DNA from 4 places in the Mesobacillus sp. S13 genome. Region 2 is predicted to be linked to each of the others. Evidence: predicted binding sites of a transcription regulator. Region 2 holds the regulator's gene; each other region holds the start of a gene.

The links. Region 2 encodes Rex, which represses fermentation and respiration genes when NADH is low (regulators of the CRP and FNR family bind a similar motif). Its sites were predicted from a motif close to TTGTGAAATATTTCACAA; they were not measured.
Region 1: the regulator Rex is predicted to act here: its motif matches at 2,608-2,625, upstream of LGO15_RS06125 (TIGR04190 family B12-binding domain/radical SAM domain protein).
Region 3: the regulator Rex is predicted to act here: its motif matches at 1,984-2,001, upstream of LGO15_RS02325 (DoxX family membrane protein).
Region 4: the regulator Rex is predicted to act here: its motif matches at 1,819-1,836, upstream of LGO15_RS20165 (DoxX family membrane protein).

What each region holds. Positions count from the first base shown of each region.
Region 1 covers NZ_CP084622.1:1,207,330-1,211,545, reverse strand. Annotated here, with positions in the region: gene LGO15_RS06130 (cation diffusion facilitator family transporter) at 1-536, opposite strand, end outside; gene LGO15_RS06125 (TIGR04190 family B12-binding domain/radical SAM domain protein) at 696-2,492, opposite strand; gene LGO15_RS06120 (hypothetical protein) at 2,747-3,100, opposite strand; gene LGO15_RS06115 (DUF4153 domain-containing protein) at 3,218-4,216, opposite strand, start outside.
Region 2 covers NZ_CP084622.1:248,443-252,658, forward strand. Annotated here, with positions in the region: gene LGO15_RS01405 (ABC-F family ATP-binding cassette domain-containing protein) at 1-756, opposite strand, end outside; gene moaC (cyclic pyranopterin monophosphate synthase MoaC) at 936-1,430, shown strand; gene LGO15_RS01415 (redox-sensing transcriptional repressor Rex) at 1,458-2,123, shown strand; gene LGO15_RS01420 (YdiK family protein) at 2,149-2,349, opposite strand; gene LGO15_RS01425 (CPBP family intramembrane glutamic endopeptidase) at 2,353-3,084, opposite strand; gene LGO15_RS01430 (GNAT family N-acetyltransferase) at 3,331-3,858, shown strand; gene groES (co-chaperone GroES) at 4,043-4,216, shown strand, end outside.
Region 3 covers NZ_CP084622.1:455,600-459,815, reverse strand. Annotated here, with positions in the region: gene LGO15_RS02330 (sigma-54-dependent transcriptional regulator) at 1-1,335, shown strand, start outside; gene LGO15_RS02325 (DoxX family membrane protein) at 1,394-1,909, opposite strand; gene LGO15_RS02320 (YhcN/YlaJ family sporulation lipoprotein) at 2,147-2,887, shown strand; gene LGO15_RS02315 (DoxX family protein) at 3,019-3,531, opposite strand; gene LGO15_RS02310 (VOC family protein) at 3,768-4,139, shown strand; gene LGO15_RS02305 (DUF1801 domain-containing protein) at 4,162-4,216, shown strand, end outside.
Region 4 covers NZ_CP084622.1:3,931,603-3,935,818, reverse strand. Annotated here, with positions in the region: gene LGO15_RS20175 (cupin domain-containing protein) at 1-255, shown strand, start outside; gene LGO15_RS20170 (DoxX family protein) at 393-896, opposite strand; gene LGO15_RS20165 (DoxX family membrane protein) at 1,224-1,739, opposite strand; gene LGO15_RS20160 (MFS transporter) at 1,941-3,128, shown strand; gene LGO15_RS20155 (MBL fold metallo-hydrolase) at 3,321-4,216, shown strand, end outside.

The sequences.
Region 1 (4,216 bases), 960 kb from region 2:
GCAATCAAATCTTCATAGAAGACCAATCTTGTTGGCGGTGCAGCAAGGCTTACATTCTTGAATGCATGTGGGACAACCCCAAAGCCCTTTGCACCGCTTCTTGTTTCATGGGCAATTTCTTTCATGGCTTTTACCAGAATCCCTCCATCAACAAGTACTGCAACTGTCATGATAATGACATTAAGCCACAAATTGGAGGAAGCTTTCGGATGCTGAATCAACTCCCACCCTTTGATGACCGTTTCATAAGCCATAATGGAAATGATGATAACCGCTACCAGTACAAATAAGTTCACAACCCTGCCGAAACCGGTCGGAAATCGTTTAGTTGCTTCTTTTTCAGATATGGCACTGCCAATGAAAACAAAGAATTGATTTAATGCATCCGCAACTGAATGAAGTGTCGTCGCCAGCATCGTACCACTTCCGCTGATCACTGCAGCAACCCCTTTGATTACTGCGAGGAATGTATTCCCAATCGCAGCAATGCCAGAAGATTTATTTCCTCTTTTTAAAAATTCAACCATTGATGACATTTCTCCACCCGCTTTACTAGTTAAATATATTTTCCTTTACCTTTTCACATTTCATTTATTTTTAAACATTTATTTGGATTTGCTGAAAAAATCCTTTGTGTAAGCAAAGCGCAATAGAACCCATCAGGATATATCCTGATGGGTTCTACTCAAGAAAAATCATGTTCTGCTCTTAGAAGCTTCTCCGACTCTTTTATTATAGGAATTCCATTTCTGTTTCGCATTGATCCAGATATCTTCAGCCAGCAGCTCGATTCCGATTGTCGTGAGTGAGAAGATATTGGCATAATGCTTTTTCACTTCCCATTTCAATTCATGCTTTCCGCAAATGCTATATTTGTTCACTTCTTCCATTTCCTTGCTAAGAAGAGCAAGCTGCTGATTTTTTTCTTGTTCGGGAAGAGCGACGATCGCATCGATTTTTTCAATATATTCAAGTGATTTGGCGATTTTTTCGTTCACATCATCATGAGTCTTTTTGTCTACCAGGTCATGTTTAAGTTTAAACGCATTGAGGTTCCTGGCAGATTCATAAGTTGATTGAACAATTTCATCCCTCGTCATATAATCTGTTTCAAAGCTGAGCATATATTTCCATGATGGCTGAGTGATGGCCTTTCTATGGTCTTCGATACTATGGCAGAACTTCTTATACCCGTATTTTTCTGGATTTTCGAATGCAGGGCTTGCCGGGTCCAGGAATGGTGCAAGCGGCGCAACAAAGTATGATAGTCGTTTATCTCCGTCGCAGGCATTGTGTATTTCTTCGCAGAAGTCAACATTATCAAGAGCACTTTGATAGTCCTGGTGCGGAATGCCAACCATGAAAAAGATGTCAATCTTCTTGCAGCTATGCTTTAATGCTGCCTGCAGCGTTTCAATCACTTTTGCATTGGTACAGTTGAATTTGCCATTATATCGGCGAATCTTCTCATCATGAGTTTCCAATGTCAGTTCAATGCTGTACTTCGGAACAACCTTCTCAATTTTTTCAAAGAACTCCTCGTTCGCATATTGGAATAATTCAAATACCAGTTCATTCTTCAAGTTGATCTTGCTGAGCCTCTCAAAGAACTCATCCACATAGTCCTTCCCTGCCTGGCGAATATCATGAAGAATGAAAATCGGTGCCCTGCTGAAGCGCTGAATGAAAGTTATGTCCTCTACCAGTTTCGCAGGCGAGCGTTTTGCCAGCACTTTACGGTTGCAGTTATCCTTGTATGATTGTTTTGAGCCCCCGCAAATCAAGCAGCCCTGAGTGCAACCTTTCGCCGTGAGTATGGCCGTATTCGGATATTGCAGCCAGCCGTTATAGGGCAGTGGATCCAGGAAATTCTTATACTTGAAGACCGACTTGATCGTATACCGATATCCAGGGATGTCAAATTCATCCAAGCTGTCTGGAACATGGCTTAATGGATTGTAAACAGGATTGTCTCCATCTTTCCATGTAAGGTTTGGAATGCCGCCAAGAGAATGAGTTCCATTTTTAAAATGGTTGATCAAAAGGAGCATCAGCTTTTCTGTTGAATCTCCTCTCATGACAAAGTCTATGAATGGATATTCTATTAACTCTTTATGATAATAGGTTGCCGATAGACCGCCAAAAATCATCGGTGTTTCCGGATGAAGTTTTTTTACAATCTTCGCAAGTTCAATACTGCCATGAGCGTGCGGCAGCCAATGAAGATCAATTCCAAATGCACGTGTTTTGATTCTTTTCAATTTCTTTTCCACATCAAAGTTTTCATCCATCAGCATTCGATTGGCGATATTAATGATCTTCACGCGGAGGCCCTGGCGTTCTAAATATTCCGCAATGCTGGTCAGACCAATAGGATACATTTCGAACACAGGAGATGACGGGACGACGTCACTGATTGGGCCTGCCAGCAGGGCATTTTTCCGAAAATCGTAAACACTTGGTGCATGGAGAAGGACAAGATCGTATTTCAAAGGAATCACCTCGAATAAAATATATACTATTAATCTGCCTGATAAAGGCAATGTATGATTACACCTTAATCATAACTCTCGACTAATTCTTCTAAGTCCTGGAAAGTGCAAGATTTTGTGAACAGCTGAACATAATAGTTTTTAAACAGCCGGCAACCCTTGATAAATAAAAGGATTTTGAGTTTATGAACGTTTTGTGGATGGCATTGCGTTAATGTAAAAAAAAGACTGCGATATCGCAGTCTTTGGGTACATTATTTTTCCTGCTGGACCATGAGGATTTCTTCCTCGACTCTGCCCAATTTTAACAGATGTGAATCAAGGCGTTTGTGGATTGTGCTGAATTCTGAGTTGTTCTTGACTTCCGCCTTGCTCAGCAATTCTTTTAACATATTTTCAATCTTTGCGCTTTGCATTTCTTCCATTCTTTCAAGAGCGTCCTTGATATCTGTTATATCGATCTGGTTTGATGTTACACGATGCTCAATACTATCGACTTTTTCTAGACGTTCGAGCCTTTTCTCAATGCTTTCGGCTCTTTTATGCAATGAATCAATTGAACTCTCAATATCTTTTATCAGATGAATGATTTCAGTTAACCCTTCCATTTTACATGGCTCCCCTTTATTTGGCTTAAAATTATTTTATCATCATTAATCACATCGATATGTTACAAAACTGGTAACAAAGCCTGCATTTGTTTTCATTTTAGCCACATTTCTAAATCACTGTATTTCCAGGTCCATGATCGTTTTTTCAGCGCTTCGTCTGGACATATTGATTGAATTCCAGCCTTCTTCAGAATCCGTGAATTCCTGCTTCCTTTGCAGCAGCAACTCAGAGAGACCAGGATGGCCAGGGTTAAGCTTATAAAGCTCCACAAGGCCCTCTACTCCTTCATAAGAAAGCGAATTCAAATAATGTATATCGATTTTACCGGTTTCTGAGTATCTCTCCAAATTGCGGTCAACAACATACTCGTCAAGCTGGATGGTGTTGATTACTGTATAAAAAATGACTGCAGATATGATGTAAAAGCGAACAAGAGAGAGCCTTTCCATCCATATCCTCATAAAGGAATAGCATAAAATCACAAGCAGGAACACCATGAATGAATGGGCCAGTACCCTGGCAAAGGTAAAACCATAAGCCTCTTCATACATGAGCAGGCGTAAAAATGCTGAATACAGCATGACTCCGCTGAATGTAACGAGCAGGGAAAGAAGAGAGCGAATAGCAAGAGTCATAAATTTAGACGTTTTATCGACATATGAAACGATCGTAGAGATGATCAGCAAATTCAGCATCGTTACAAAAAGAAGCTCAAAAAATCCTCTTCGTGCAAATTCAGCATACGTATATCCCGCCTTTAATGTTTCACTGAAAAAGTATTGAAATTGTACTGCTACAAATAATAGATAAACGATATTCAATAAAGTGAGCACTGTCAGGCTGATCACGCTATCCCATGCTATTTTTCCTGTTGCCTTCGGGTCTTCCGCAGGAGCTGGCTGCTTATTCCTTAGCACCTGAAATAGACCAAAGATCGCAAAAGTGAAAATGAATACCGCAATCGTCCGCAGCACTTCCTCCTCGATCTTCAATCCTAAAAGCCAGCGAGGGAAAGCGCCTAGAAGATCTCCGAATTGTTGGTCAGCAGAGACAAGCAGGTTGAGGATCACAAACAATAGCGGTAATGAAATGCCCACCCCAATCAGTACTTT
Region 2 (4,216 bases):
TAAGTACGAGCTGTAATTGCCAGGAAACTTTGTCAGCTGATGGCGGGAAATTTCATAAACCTGGTTGACGACTTTATCAAGGAAATACCGGTCGTGGGATACAATCAAGATTGCGCCGTTGTAGCCCTGCAAATACTGCTCAAGCCACGATAGCGTGTCAATATCAAGATGGTTCGTCGGTTCATCGAGAATCAAAATATCCGGACGGGTCAATAAAAGTTTCGCCAATGCGAGTCTAGTTTTTTGTCCCCCGCTTAAAGTGGATATTTTTGTGGAATAATCAAAAGAATGGAAGTTAAGGCCGTGAAGGACGGAACGAATATCGGCTTCATATTGGTAGCCGCCTTTTTCCTTGAACTGGACCTGCAGCAGGTCATAATCTTTTAAAACCCTGTCGTATTCTGTCTGGTTAGAAAGAATGTCAGGATCCGACATCTTTTCTTCCAATCTGCGCAAGTCTTTTTCCATCCTGTGCAGATGGTCAAAAACGGCCAGCATTTCATCCCAGATGCTTTTCTCGGATTCCAGCCCGGTATTCTGGGCGAGATAGCCAATCATCGTCCCTTTAGGACGGATGATTTCTCCGCCATCATGGGATTCATACCCGGCAATGATTTTCAGCAGGGTTGATTTTCCTGCTCCGTTCCTTCCAACAAGCGCAACACGGTCGTTGGTCTGTATTTCAAACTTTATATTCGATAAAATAAGATCAGCAGCAAAATATTTTGATAGCTGATTAACCTGTAATAAAATCATTATTTTTCACCTCTATTGCCTTAGAGATAGTGTAACCCATTAATATAGGCACGGCAATATGTGCGAACTGCTATAGGTTATATGGTATTGAAATTTCACTTTGTATTGTGAACACTGAAACAAAGTTCACACACAAGTTTGACAAAATAGTGTATCATTTGATAGAAAGGAGCTTACATATGGCAGAATTTACTCATTTTAACGAAGAGGGCAGAGCAAAGATGGTCGATGTCAGTGAAAAACCGGAGACGGTCCGTACGGCAGTCGCCCATTCAAGCATAACCGTGAATGAAGATATATATGTGAGAATCACTGAAAATAAAATGAAAAAAGGGGATGTACTGGCTGTCGCGCAAGTAGCAGGCATCATGGCGGCGAAAAAAACGTCTGAAATCATCCCGATGTGCCACCCGATTCCACTGACAGGGATTGACCTTTCATTCGATTGGGAGCAAAATGGAAATGACTATGTTTTAAATATCTCCGCAGCTGTAAAAACAAAAGGGAATACAGGTGTGGAAATGGAAGCGTTAACAGCAGCTTCAGCATGTGCGCTGACTGTTTATGATATGTGCAAGGCCGTTGATAAGGGCATGGTAATTGGAAAGACCTATCTGGTCGAAAAAACCGGTGGTAAGAACGGCGATTTCAAGAGAGAAGAAAAGTTGAGATAGAAATACGGACAGGGTGGAGGATGGAGAATGACGAATGATGCTATGAAGATTCCGCAGGCAACCGCAAAACGTTTGCCGCTGTATTACCGGTTCTTATTGAACTTGCATTCTTCAGGAAAGCAAAGGGTATCATCAGCGGAATTAAGTGAAGCGGTAAAAGTGGATTCAGCGACAATCCGCAGGGATTTTTCCTACTTTGGAGCTTTGGGTAAAAAGGGGTACGGCTATAATGTCAATTACCTGCTGACCTTTTTCCGAAAGACGCTGGATCAGGATGAATTGACGAAGGTTGCCTTGATCGGAGTCGGTAATCTGGGAACAGCGTTTCTGAACTACAATTTTTCAAAGAACAATAATACGAAAATCGAGATTGCCTTTGACGTAGATCCAGGCAAAGTGGGCACGAAGATTGGTGACGTAGCAGTGTACCATATGGATGATCTCGACAAAGTTGTCGTAGAGGAAGGCATCCAGGTGGCAATCCTGACAGTCCCGTCTGCTGTCGCACAGCCGATAACAGACCGATTGGTGCAGGCAAATATCAAAGGAATCCTGAACTTCACGCCGGCGAGGCTGAACGTGCCTTCATCGATCAGGATCCATCATATTGATTTGGCAGTTGAATTGCAATCATTGATCTATTTCTTAAAGCATTACCCGACAGATACCGAACCAACAGAATCGGCAGAATAAAAAGTAGCTCCTTCAGAGGAAGGAGCTACTTTTTCTTTATATTCTTCAATTTGAAATGAAAAAGGATCATCCTGATGCCAGAACCAAAGTCGAACGTGGCAAGAGCCACTAGCAAGTAGCTGAAGAATCCCCATCCTGAATCGTTTACATTCTGGATGGCGAAATAGGTGAATAAGCTGCCTAACAAGATGTAGACAATGCCTGAAAATAAAGGCGATTGTTTCATAACTTAGAATCCCCCAATAAAACCTTGAATTTTCTCTGCTTCTTTTATCATTCTCTCAATGTCTTCCCTAAATACGGATTGAAGCAGAACAACCATTGTATTCATTGTAACATGGGCGATGATTGGCACGATGATCCGCTTTGTTTTTACATAAAGGAAAGCAAAAGTGAACCCCATTGCAGAGTACAAGATCACATGCTCTGGTTCCATATGTGCAAGCGCAAAAATAACAGAGCTGATCAATCCAGCGAAAAAGAAATTCATTTTCTTATGCAGGCTGCCGAAAATGATCTTACGGAAGACGATTTCCTCTAATATAGGGCCGATGATCGAACTGACCAAAATGACAACCGGGAACATTTCAATCAGCTTAATGATTTCCTGGGTATTCTCAGATCCCATTTCGATGCCAAGCATATTTTCGATATTGGCGGCGATTGATTGCGCGAACAGTGCGAGGAATACACCTGCGAAAGCCCAGGCGGCTGAGCTTGCTGGAGAGGACGCATCACGTAAGTCCGCATGAGATCTGCGTTCTTTCCTCAAAAGCAAAAGCACGATGACTAGTGTCAGTGAAAAGCTGATCACAAGCCAGTATGGAATCGAGAGGGTTTCCATTTCTTCCAGGCTCTTTCCCATTGCAGCACCGGTGAAGGCGACAATCGGGATGCCAATCAGGCTTGAAAGCTGCATGACTATATAGGCGATAATGATGTACCAATATTCCTTTTTCAATAGAAAAACTCCTTATCAATGCAGATAATATATGTCCTGAAATTTTACGTAATAATAAGCCGACCTGTAAAATAAAATACGAGGACAGCTTTGGTTTGGATAGACACTGTCTTTATTCTACTAATAAATGATTGGAAAGTTCAAATTGTAGGGTCAGGAGAAAAAAGGTGAAACCAAGTTTTAATCATTTTGGAATAGCACATACAGGATAAGGTGAATTATTTTTTGAAAAGGGTCGGAGGAAATATGATCTATTTGGAAACGTCAAGGCTGAAACTGCGTGACTGGTCAGCAGAAGATCTGGAGCACTTTGCAAAAATGAATGCGGACCAGGAGGTCATGAAGTATTTTGCCAATACTTTATCAGAAGAAGAAACGCATCAATTTTATCAAAACATCATCTCCGAGCTGGAGGAATGCGGCTATGGGCTGTATGCTGTTGAAGTCAAGGAGACGAAAGAATATATAGGTTTTATAGGATTTCACAGGGCAACTTTCGAAGCGGATTTTACCCCTTGTATTGAAATTGGCTGGAGGCTCAAGAAAGAGGCATGGGGAAATGGGTATGCAACGGAAGGGGCTAAGGCCTGTCTGGAGTATGGATTTAATGAACTGGGCTTTAGCAAGGTCGTCAGTTTCACAGCTGAGATCAACAGACCTTCTATAAATGTCATGAAAAAAATCGGCATGAAGCCCGTTAAGACTTTTCAACATCCTAAAGTGGATATGGGCAGTCCTTTGAAGAGGCATGTCCTGTTTCAAATAGAATGTTAAGGACGTCAGCAGAGAATTTTCCACGATTCGACAAGGGCATGGGAATCATAATTTTTTAAGAAAAAATCTTGCTTCACGCTTGCAAAAAAAATTGAGATTCATTATTATATAAATTGTGTTAGCACTCTATTGAGGCGAGTGCTAATAAAAATAATTTACATATAATTTGAGGAGGTTGTTTCACTTGATCAAGCCACTAGGAGATCGCATTATTATCGAGCTTGTTGAGTCTGAAGAAAAAACTGCAAGCGGTATCGTGTTACCCGACACAGCGAAAGAGAAACCTCAAGAAGGTAAAGTCGTAGCTGTTGGAACTGGCCGTGTCCTTGAAAGCGGCGAGCGTGTTGCTCTTGAAGTT
Region 3 (4,216 bases), 210 kb from region 2:
ACCTTACAGAAGGAAGGGTATGCTGTCATCGAAGCCGAAACAGGCAAAATCGCTCAAAGGCTTATGGAAAGCGAGAACATTGACCTTGTTTTACTGGATTTCCTTCTGCCAGACACGACTGGGCTAAAGCTGCTGGAAAAGTGGGCGCCTGCTTTCCCTGATGCTGTTTTCATTCCTTGTACTGCTTACGGAGATATCGAGGATGCTGTCAAAGCGATGAAAATGGGGGCTTATGACTACTTAACAAAGCCAATCAAGGCTGATGAACTAAAGGTCGTCATCAAACGGGCATTTGAAATGAAGCATTTGAAACAAGAAAACAAAGAGTTAAAGCAGGCTGTCCAGCAAAAATATGACCTTCATGGGATGATCGGCAAAAGCCCAAAAATGCAAGAGGTCTACTCGTTAATCGAAAGAGTCGCTAAGCAGGATATCACCATACTGCTAGAGGGAGAAAGCGGGACCGGGAAATCTCGCGGGGCACACGCTGTGCATCTCGAGAGCACCCGGAGGTTAGGTCCATTCATAAAAGTCAATTGCGCCGCCATCCCCTCGAACCTGTTGGAAAGCGAATTATTCGGCTACGAGAAAGGTGCTTTTACCGGTGCTGTCAGGTCCCAGGAAGGCAAATGTGCTGCTGCCGACAAAGGCACTCTATTTCTGGATGAAATTGGCGAAATCTCACTGGATGTGCAGGCAAAGCTCCTGCAATTCACCCAGGACAAGACCTTTACACCGCTCGGCACTTCCAGGGAGGTTTTTTCAGACGTTCGGATCATCGCGGCCACCAACCGAAATTTATGGGAGATGGTCCAGAATGGTGAGTTTCGCGAAGACTTGTATTACCGATTAAATATCATTGGCATCAAATTGCCTCCATTACGGGAGCGTATCGAAGACATTCCCTTGCTCGTCGAACAATTTCTGGCACAGTTTGAAGAAGAACATAGCGGCAGCTATTCAATTTCCAAAAACCTTTTAACAAAACTCACTTCCTATCCATGGCCAGGCAATATCCGTGAATTGCAAAATGCCTTATCCAGGGCAACCGTCCTCTCCCGGTCAGGACAATTGATTCTCGAAGATTTTCCTGAGGAGATCCAGAACCATTTTTCAGCAAAAGAGGCTGAAACATCTGATGCTCCTATCGAACTGACTGACGATTTTTCCTTACCGGAACATCTTGAAAAGGTTGAAAAAGAAGTGATCGAAACCGCTTTGACAAGCGAAAACGGAAACCAGGCACGTGCTGCCGAAGCACTTGGCATCACAAGGCAAGGTCTACTGTACAAGATAAGGAAATACAAAATTCTCAGAAATAACAATGACCTATAAAAAAGGCTGCCGGGAATTCCCGGCAGCCAATATATTTTAAAGGGGGAGTTAAATCAAGTTAAGCAGCGTTGCGTGTTATGTCTTCTTCCCGCTTGAAAACTGTTTTGCGGATGAATGGAACAACCCAGCGGTCTAAACCGTATTTACCTGCGTTGAATCCAGCGGCAAGGATGATGAATCCGAAGAAGATGTCAGTTGGGTTATGAGATACTGTTCCGGCAAGGAAGAAACTGAAGTTCATCACCAGACCGAAGAACATCGCAGCAGTTGTCAGAGTTCCAAGAAGCAAACCAAGACCAACAAGGAATTCCCCTAGTGGTACGATAAAGTTGAAAATGTCTACATTCGGGATTGCGAAACTTTCAAGGAAGTTCACGTACCATCCATAAACCGCGTTTCCGTCTGGGCCTTTAACCGGGTTCGCCACGGCGTTTTTCAAAAATCCAGAAGCATCAAATCCAGGGCCAGTCAATTTACCCCAACCTGCAGTCATCCAGTTGTATCCTAGCCAAACCCTAATGACAGTCAGTATACCAGCAGCAACATTGTTTTCCCTTAGCCATTTTGCAATCATGTTCCTCACTCCAATAAGTTAATTAGTATTAGTACACTTATAAGATATCAAATATATCTCGATAATAGGGCTTTTTGTGAATGTATTCACAATTCTGTTGAAATGTTTTGAACAAATTATGTCAACCAATAATCTACTCCTTATTAGGTTCGCTAAAAAAATATATCCTCCCTGCATACTGCGCCAAATTCAAGCCATCATAAGGACGAATAACTACAATAACAAGGAGTGAATAGCGTGAAAAAATCATTCATTTTAGCAGGATGTGCTGTTTTTACAATGGGGCTTGCCGGATGCGGTGCCAATAACAACGCAGCTGACAATAACCGTGATCAGCAGGTCGAAATCTCGCAGGTCAGACGCGGACCAGCTACCGAAAACAACAAGCTTCAGCTGGCAGATCGTGCAGAGCGCCAGGTTGAACAGATGCCAGAAGTAGACGACGCACGCGTCATCATCTCAGAAAACAATGCATACGTAGCTGTCAGACTTGCGGACAATAACCTGGAGAGCGACGGTAATGCAGAAATCAATGATGCCATGGATGGAAACGGCAGGAATTTTGCCGAGAATGGACGAGTAGACCAGGATGATAGCCGTGATGGAAACGATGGAATCATTGACGGCAAAGGTGATGCAGGAAATGGAGATCGTCAAAATGCTGGCAACACTAATGGCAACAATATTTTTGACAATGATAATAATAACGGCATGGGCAACATGAATGGAATTGGCAATACAGACATGAATGGAAACGCAGCTGGTAATGTCATGAACGGCAATGATGGGCAGCTGGAACAGCAGATTGAACAAAGAGTACGCCAGGCGAATAACAGAATCGACAATGTATACGTGTCGGTTGACCGTAACGCATACGACAGAATGGGAACATTCGCCGACGACATCCGCACCGACAGAAACAGGGATGGCATGTTCGAAGACTTCCGTAATGCAATGGACGGCTTCTTCGGAAGATAACACTTGAAAGCATAGGATCGGATTCCTATGCTTTTTTATAATTACTCAGTCAGTTCTGGAGGAACTATGTATAAAAAAGGCTGCCGGATTTTCCGGCAGCCAAATTATATAAAAGGGGGATTTAAATCAAGTTATGCAGCGTTTCGTTTCACTTCTTCACCGCGTCTGAATACTGTTTTGCGGATGTAAGGTACAACCCAGCGATCTAAACCGTATTTACCAGCGTTATAGCCTGCGAACAGAATGATGAAGCCGAAGAAGATGTCAGTTGGGTTGTGAGATACTGTTCCAGCCAAGAAGAAGCTGAAGTTCATCACCAGGCCGAAGAACATCGCAGCAGTTGTCAGAGTTCCAAGGATCAAACCAAGACCAACCAAGAATTCACCTAGCGGAACGATTGTGTTGAACAAATCAACGTTCGGTAGTGCGAAGCTTTCAAGGAAGTTCACGTACCAGCCGTACACCATGCTGCCATCTGGACCTTTAACAGGATTTGCTACCGCGTTTTTCAAGTATCCAGATGCGTCGAACCCTCCAGTCAATTTACCCCACCCAGCAGTCATCCAGTTATATCCAAGCCATATTCTAATAACAGCCAATAGACCAGCAGCAACATTGTTTTCTCTTAACCATTTAGCAAACATGTTCCTCACTCCAATTAATTATTTATTATTATTACACTATTAAGATATCAAATTCGGCTCAAAAAGAGACTGCGTTGTGACATTAGTCACAATTCTGTTGAAAAGCTATGAACGAATTATGACAGAGGTGATTTTTGGATTTAATGAAGGCTGATTGTAAATTCCAAAATGCTTGTCTATACTAGAATCAAGAAAGATTTCAGAAGATTCGATACAATAAAAGGACGGTAGTGGATATGAAACTCGGTGCATTTTCTGTAAGCTTGACTGTTAAAGACATTGCAGCTTCAAAAACGTTTTACGAAAACCTTGGATTTCAAGCCTTTGGAGGAGACATCAGTCAAAACTGGCTGATTCTTAAGAATGAAAATTGCATTATTGGTTTGTTCCAGGGGATGTTTGAAAAGAATATCCTTACCTTTAATCCCGGCTGGAATGAGAATGCCGAAAATCTGGAAAGCTTCACGGACGTTCGCGAACTGCAAAAGCAGCTGAAAGGAAAAGGGATTAAGTTTTTGACTGAGGCAGAGGAATTCGGAGAAGGTCCGGCTCATTTTACGATTGAAGATCCTGACGGCAATCAGATTCTAGTTGACCAACATAGATAAAAGAAAGGAGACCTTTTGAGGCATGTACGATCTAAAAACAAAGGAAAATGACAATAGTGTCATCGAATTCATTGAAA
Region 4 (4,216 bases), 1.1 Mb from region 2:
AAGGGTGAGTTTGTTTGGCATAAGCATGAACATGAGGATGAGATGTTCCTTGTCATGAAAGGGAAGCTGCTGCTTAAGTTCAGGGATCAAGATGTTCACCTGAACGAAGGGGAATTCATGATTGTTCCTAAAGGAGTGGAGCATCTCCCTATTGCTGAAGAAGAAGCGCATGTTATCTTTTTTGAACCGAAATCAACTGTGAATACTGGTGACGAATTGAATGAAAGAACGGTATCCGATCTTGAGACAATATAAACAGATGAAAAGGCCTCGTCAGTGACCAGGCCTTTTATTTATTGTTTCTCTTCATTCATTGAAGTCCAATTTTAGTCAAGATCGTTTTCCACCGATAAATTTTGAAAGCCTCCTGCAAAAACTCAGGAGGCTTTCATTCATTTTATGCTAGCTTTCTGTTTGAAAATGGTTTTTCGGATATATGGAATCACCCAATAGTCCAATCCATATTTTCCTGCGTTAAAGCCAGCGAAGAGGATGATGAATCCGAAGAAGATATCTGTTGGGTTATGGGAGACGGTTCCGGCGAGAAAGAAGCTGAAGTTCATGACTAAGCCGAAGAACATTGCAGCAGTTGTCAGGCAGCCAAGGATCAGGCCCAGACCGACGAGGAATTCACCGACCGGGACGATAAAGTTGAAAAGCTCAATGTTTGGCAGAGCGAAGTTTTCCAAAAACGAGACATACCAGCCATAAACCATATTGCCATCAGGACCTTTAACAGGATTCGCTACAGCGTTTTTCAGATATCCAGTTGCGTCAAATCCTTCCCCGGTCATTTTATGCCATCCGGCAACCATCCAGTTGTAACCCAGCCATAATCTTAAAACAGTCAACAGGCCAGCAGCATACTTGTTACCTCTTAACCAATCAGCAAACATATCAATCGCTTCCCTTCGAGAATGAAGTATTATTTGATTACACTACAATATATTAATCTGCTATTTTAAAATGCGAGCTGGGTGTCTTTGTTCACAAAATGGAAAAAACATATTGTCAGGATTTTGAACACTTTGCAGAGGTATTAACCCTGGAAACTCATGGGGGAGGAGATTGCGATGAAAGAGGAGGTAAAAAGCGTCAGCGGAAAGAAAAATCAGAGCTATCCTTAGAAGATAGGTATTTGGGAATGCATGAAGAGGGGACGGGAATAGGGGGTAATAGAACAAGAGCCAGGCATTTGCCTGGCTCTCGGTATAAGATTTCAGTTAAACTGCTTTATGGGCAGTTTCAGCTTCTCTTTTGAATACAGTCTTGCGGATGAAAGGAACCACCCAGAGGTCCAAGCCGTATTTGGCAGCATTGAAGCCAGAGAACAGGATGATGAAGCCAAAGAAGATGTCTGTTGGGTTATGAGAAACTGTTCCGGCAAGGAAGAAACTGAAGTTCATCACTAGTCCGAAGAACATGGCAGCAGTTGTCAAGCATCCAAGGATAAGTCCAAGTCCAATCAGGAATTCTCCAAGCGGAACGATGAAGTTGAAAAGATCGACATTCGGGATGGCAAAGCTTTCTAAGAAGTTAACATACCATCCATAAACCATGTTTCCGTCTGGACCTTTTACCGGGTTCGCAACAGCGTTTTTCAAATATCCAGAAGCGTCAAATCCTTCACCAGTCAATTTTCCCCAACCGGCAGTCATCCAGTTATATCCGAGCCATACCCTAATCACAGTCAACAGGCCAGCAGCAATATTGTTTTCTCTTAACCATTTAGCGAACATATAAATCGCTTCCCTTCAAAAATAAGTGATTAATGATTACACTTACAATATATCAGAATTCGAAATAAAAATGAGTTGAATGTGAAGATGTTCACATAATCGCAACAACAAATTGACGGAATATTGAACATGGATCTTTTTTACAGGATTATCTGGAGATAGTGGCTGAAAAAGTAGTGAAAATTGAAAGGATGAAAGCAGATGGATCACACAACAGGAGCAGCTCAACAACCACAGGGCACTGAAAAAATTTGGAGCAAGGACTTTGTGTTTATCTTCCTGGCGAATTTCTTCATCTTCCTGGGTTTCCAAATGACCTTGCCTACGATTCCGCTGTTTGTGGAGCACTTAGGCGGAAACGACCAATTAATTGGATTTGTCGTTGGGATTTTTACATTTTCGGCATTGCTTGTACGCCCTTTTGCAGGCCGGATGCTTGAAACGAAAGGAAGAGGGTTCATTTACCTGACAGGCTTGGCCGTTTTCGTGGTTTCTGTCGGTTCATTTGGATTTGCAACAGGCATTGCCTTTTTATTTTTAATGAGGATTATTCAGGGGGTTGGATGGGGTTTTTCCACGACAGCATCAGGTACGATTGCAACCGACTTAATCCCGCCGCGGCGCAGAGGAGAAGGTATGGGGTATTTCGGGCTTTCCGGGAACGTGGCGCTCGCGATGGGACCGACGCTGGGCCTTGCGCTTGCTGCGGCAATTACATTCAAGCAGTTATTTTTGATCAGTGCCTTCCTGGGCCTTGCTGCATTCCTGCTTGCATCACGGATTACCTATAAAAAAGCAGAGAAAACAGAAGAAACTACAGAGAAACGCAGATGGGACGTATATGAAAAATCCGCCTTGCAGCCGTCCCTGCTATTGTTGTTCATTACAACGACATTTGGAGGTATCGCCTCATTCCTGCCGCTTTACTCAGCGCAGAAGGGAATTGCAGGGATAGAATGGTATTTCTTTATTTTTGCAATGACCTTGATGCTTTCCCGGTCATTTGCGGGAAAACTCTATGATAAAAAAGGACATGGTGCCGTCTTCCTGCCCGGGACAGTTCTAATCATGATCGCCATGATTCTTTTAGCCTGGCTGCCGAACAGCCTGGTGATGTTCATCGCCGCCGGTCTGTACGGATTCGGCTTCGGTTCGGTCCAGCCGGCATTGCAGGCATGGGCCGTCCAGGATGCTCCGATGAACCGCAAAGGAATGGCGAATGCAACATTCTTCTCTTTTTTCGATTTGGGCGTCGGGGTCGGAGCGATGACTTTTGGCCAAATCGGTCACTGGCTTGGCTATGGAAGCATCTACATCGCTTCAGCCATCTCGGTTTCTGTTTCGATTCTGCTCTATATTTTTATGATGAAAAGGCCAGCAAGAACGTAGACCTGTTCCGATTTGGAGCAGGTTCTTTTTATTTGAAGAAGAATTTTTAACAGATTAAAATACAGATATAGGTATATATTGGAATCAAGGCAGCACCCGGCACAGGTATATTTTTTGCTTTAAAAAATATGGTGCGGGGTATAAGAGAGTATAGTCTTCGTAAACCTAATTAAAATTAGAGGAGGAGCTCATATGTATTTCAAGTCATTTTTTGATGATCAGCTTGCACATATGTCGTACTTGATTGGCTGCCAGAGGACGGGAGAGGCGATTGTCATCGACCCGGCAAGGAATATTCAGCCTTATCTGGATATCGCTAAAAAAGAAGGATTCAATATTTCAGCCGCAACTGAAACCCATATTCATGCAGATTATCTGTCAGGAGCAAGGGAGCTTGCCCATCACTATGGAGCAAAGCTGTATTTATCCGATGAAGGGGATAAAGATTGGAAGTATCAATATGTCGACCAGTATGAGCATGAATTGTTGACAGAAGGCTCGACATTCAATATCGGGAATGTTTATTTCGAAGTGCTCCATACGCCGGGGCATACACCGGAAAGCATTTCATTCCTTCTGACGGATAAGGGCGGCGGCGCCAATGAACCGATGGGCATTTTCACGGGAGACTTCCTGTTCGTTGGTGACGTCGGGCGTCCGGATCTGCTAGAAAAGGCGGCAGGCATCAAGGACACCTCCGAAGCAGGAGCACACCAGATGTTCGAATCGCTCCGGAAAGTGGAAAAGCTGTCTGACTTCCTGCAAGTATGGCCAGCACACGGAGCAGGAAGTGCCTGCGGAAAATCACTTGGCGCTGTCCCTATGTCCACTTTAGGCTATGAGAAAAAATTCAACTGGGCATTCCAGATCAAAGAAGAGGACAAATTCGTTGAGGAACTGCTTGCGGGTCAGCCGGAGCCTCCAAAATACTTCGCCCAGATGAAAAAGCTTAATAAAGTAGGTCCTGAATTGCTCAGGCGTGAGGAAACTCCAAAAGTATCATTGTCTGAAGCAGGGGATGCGGTGGTTGTCGACACCCGTCCGGCAAATGAGTTCGCCAGTGGACATGCTGAAGGCACGATCAACAT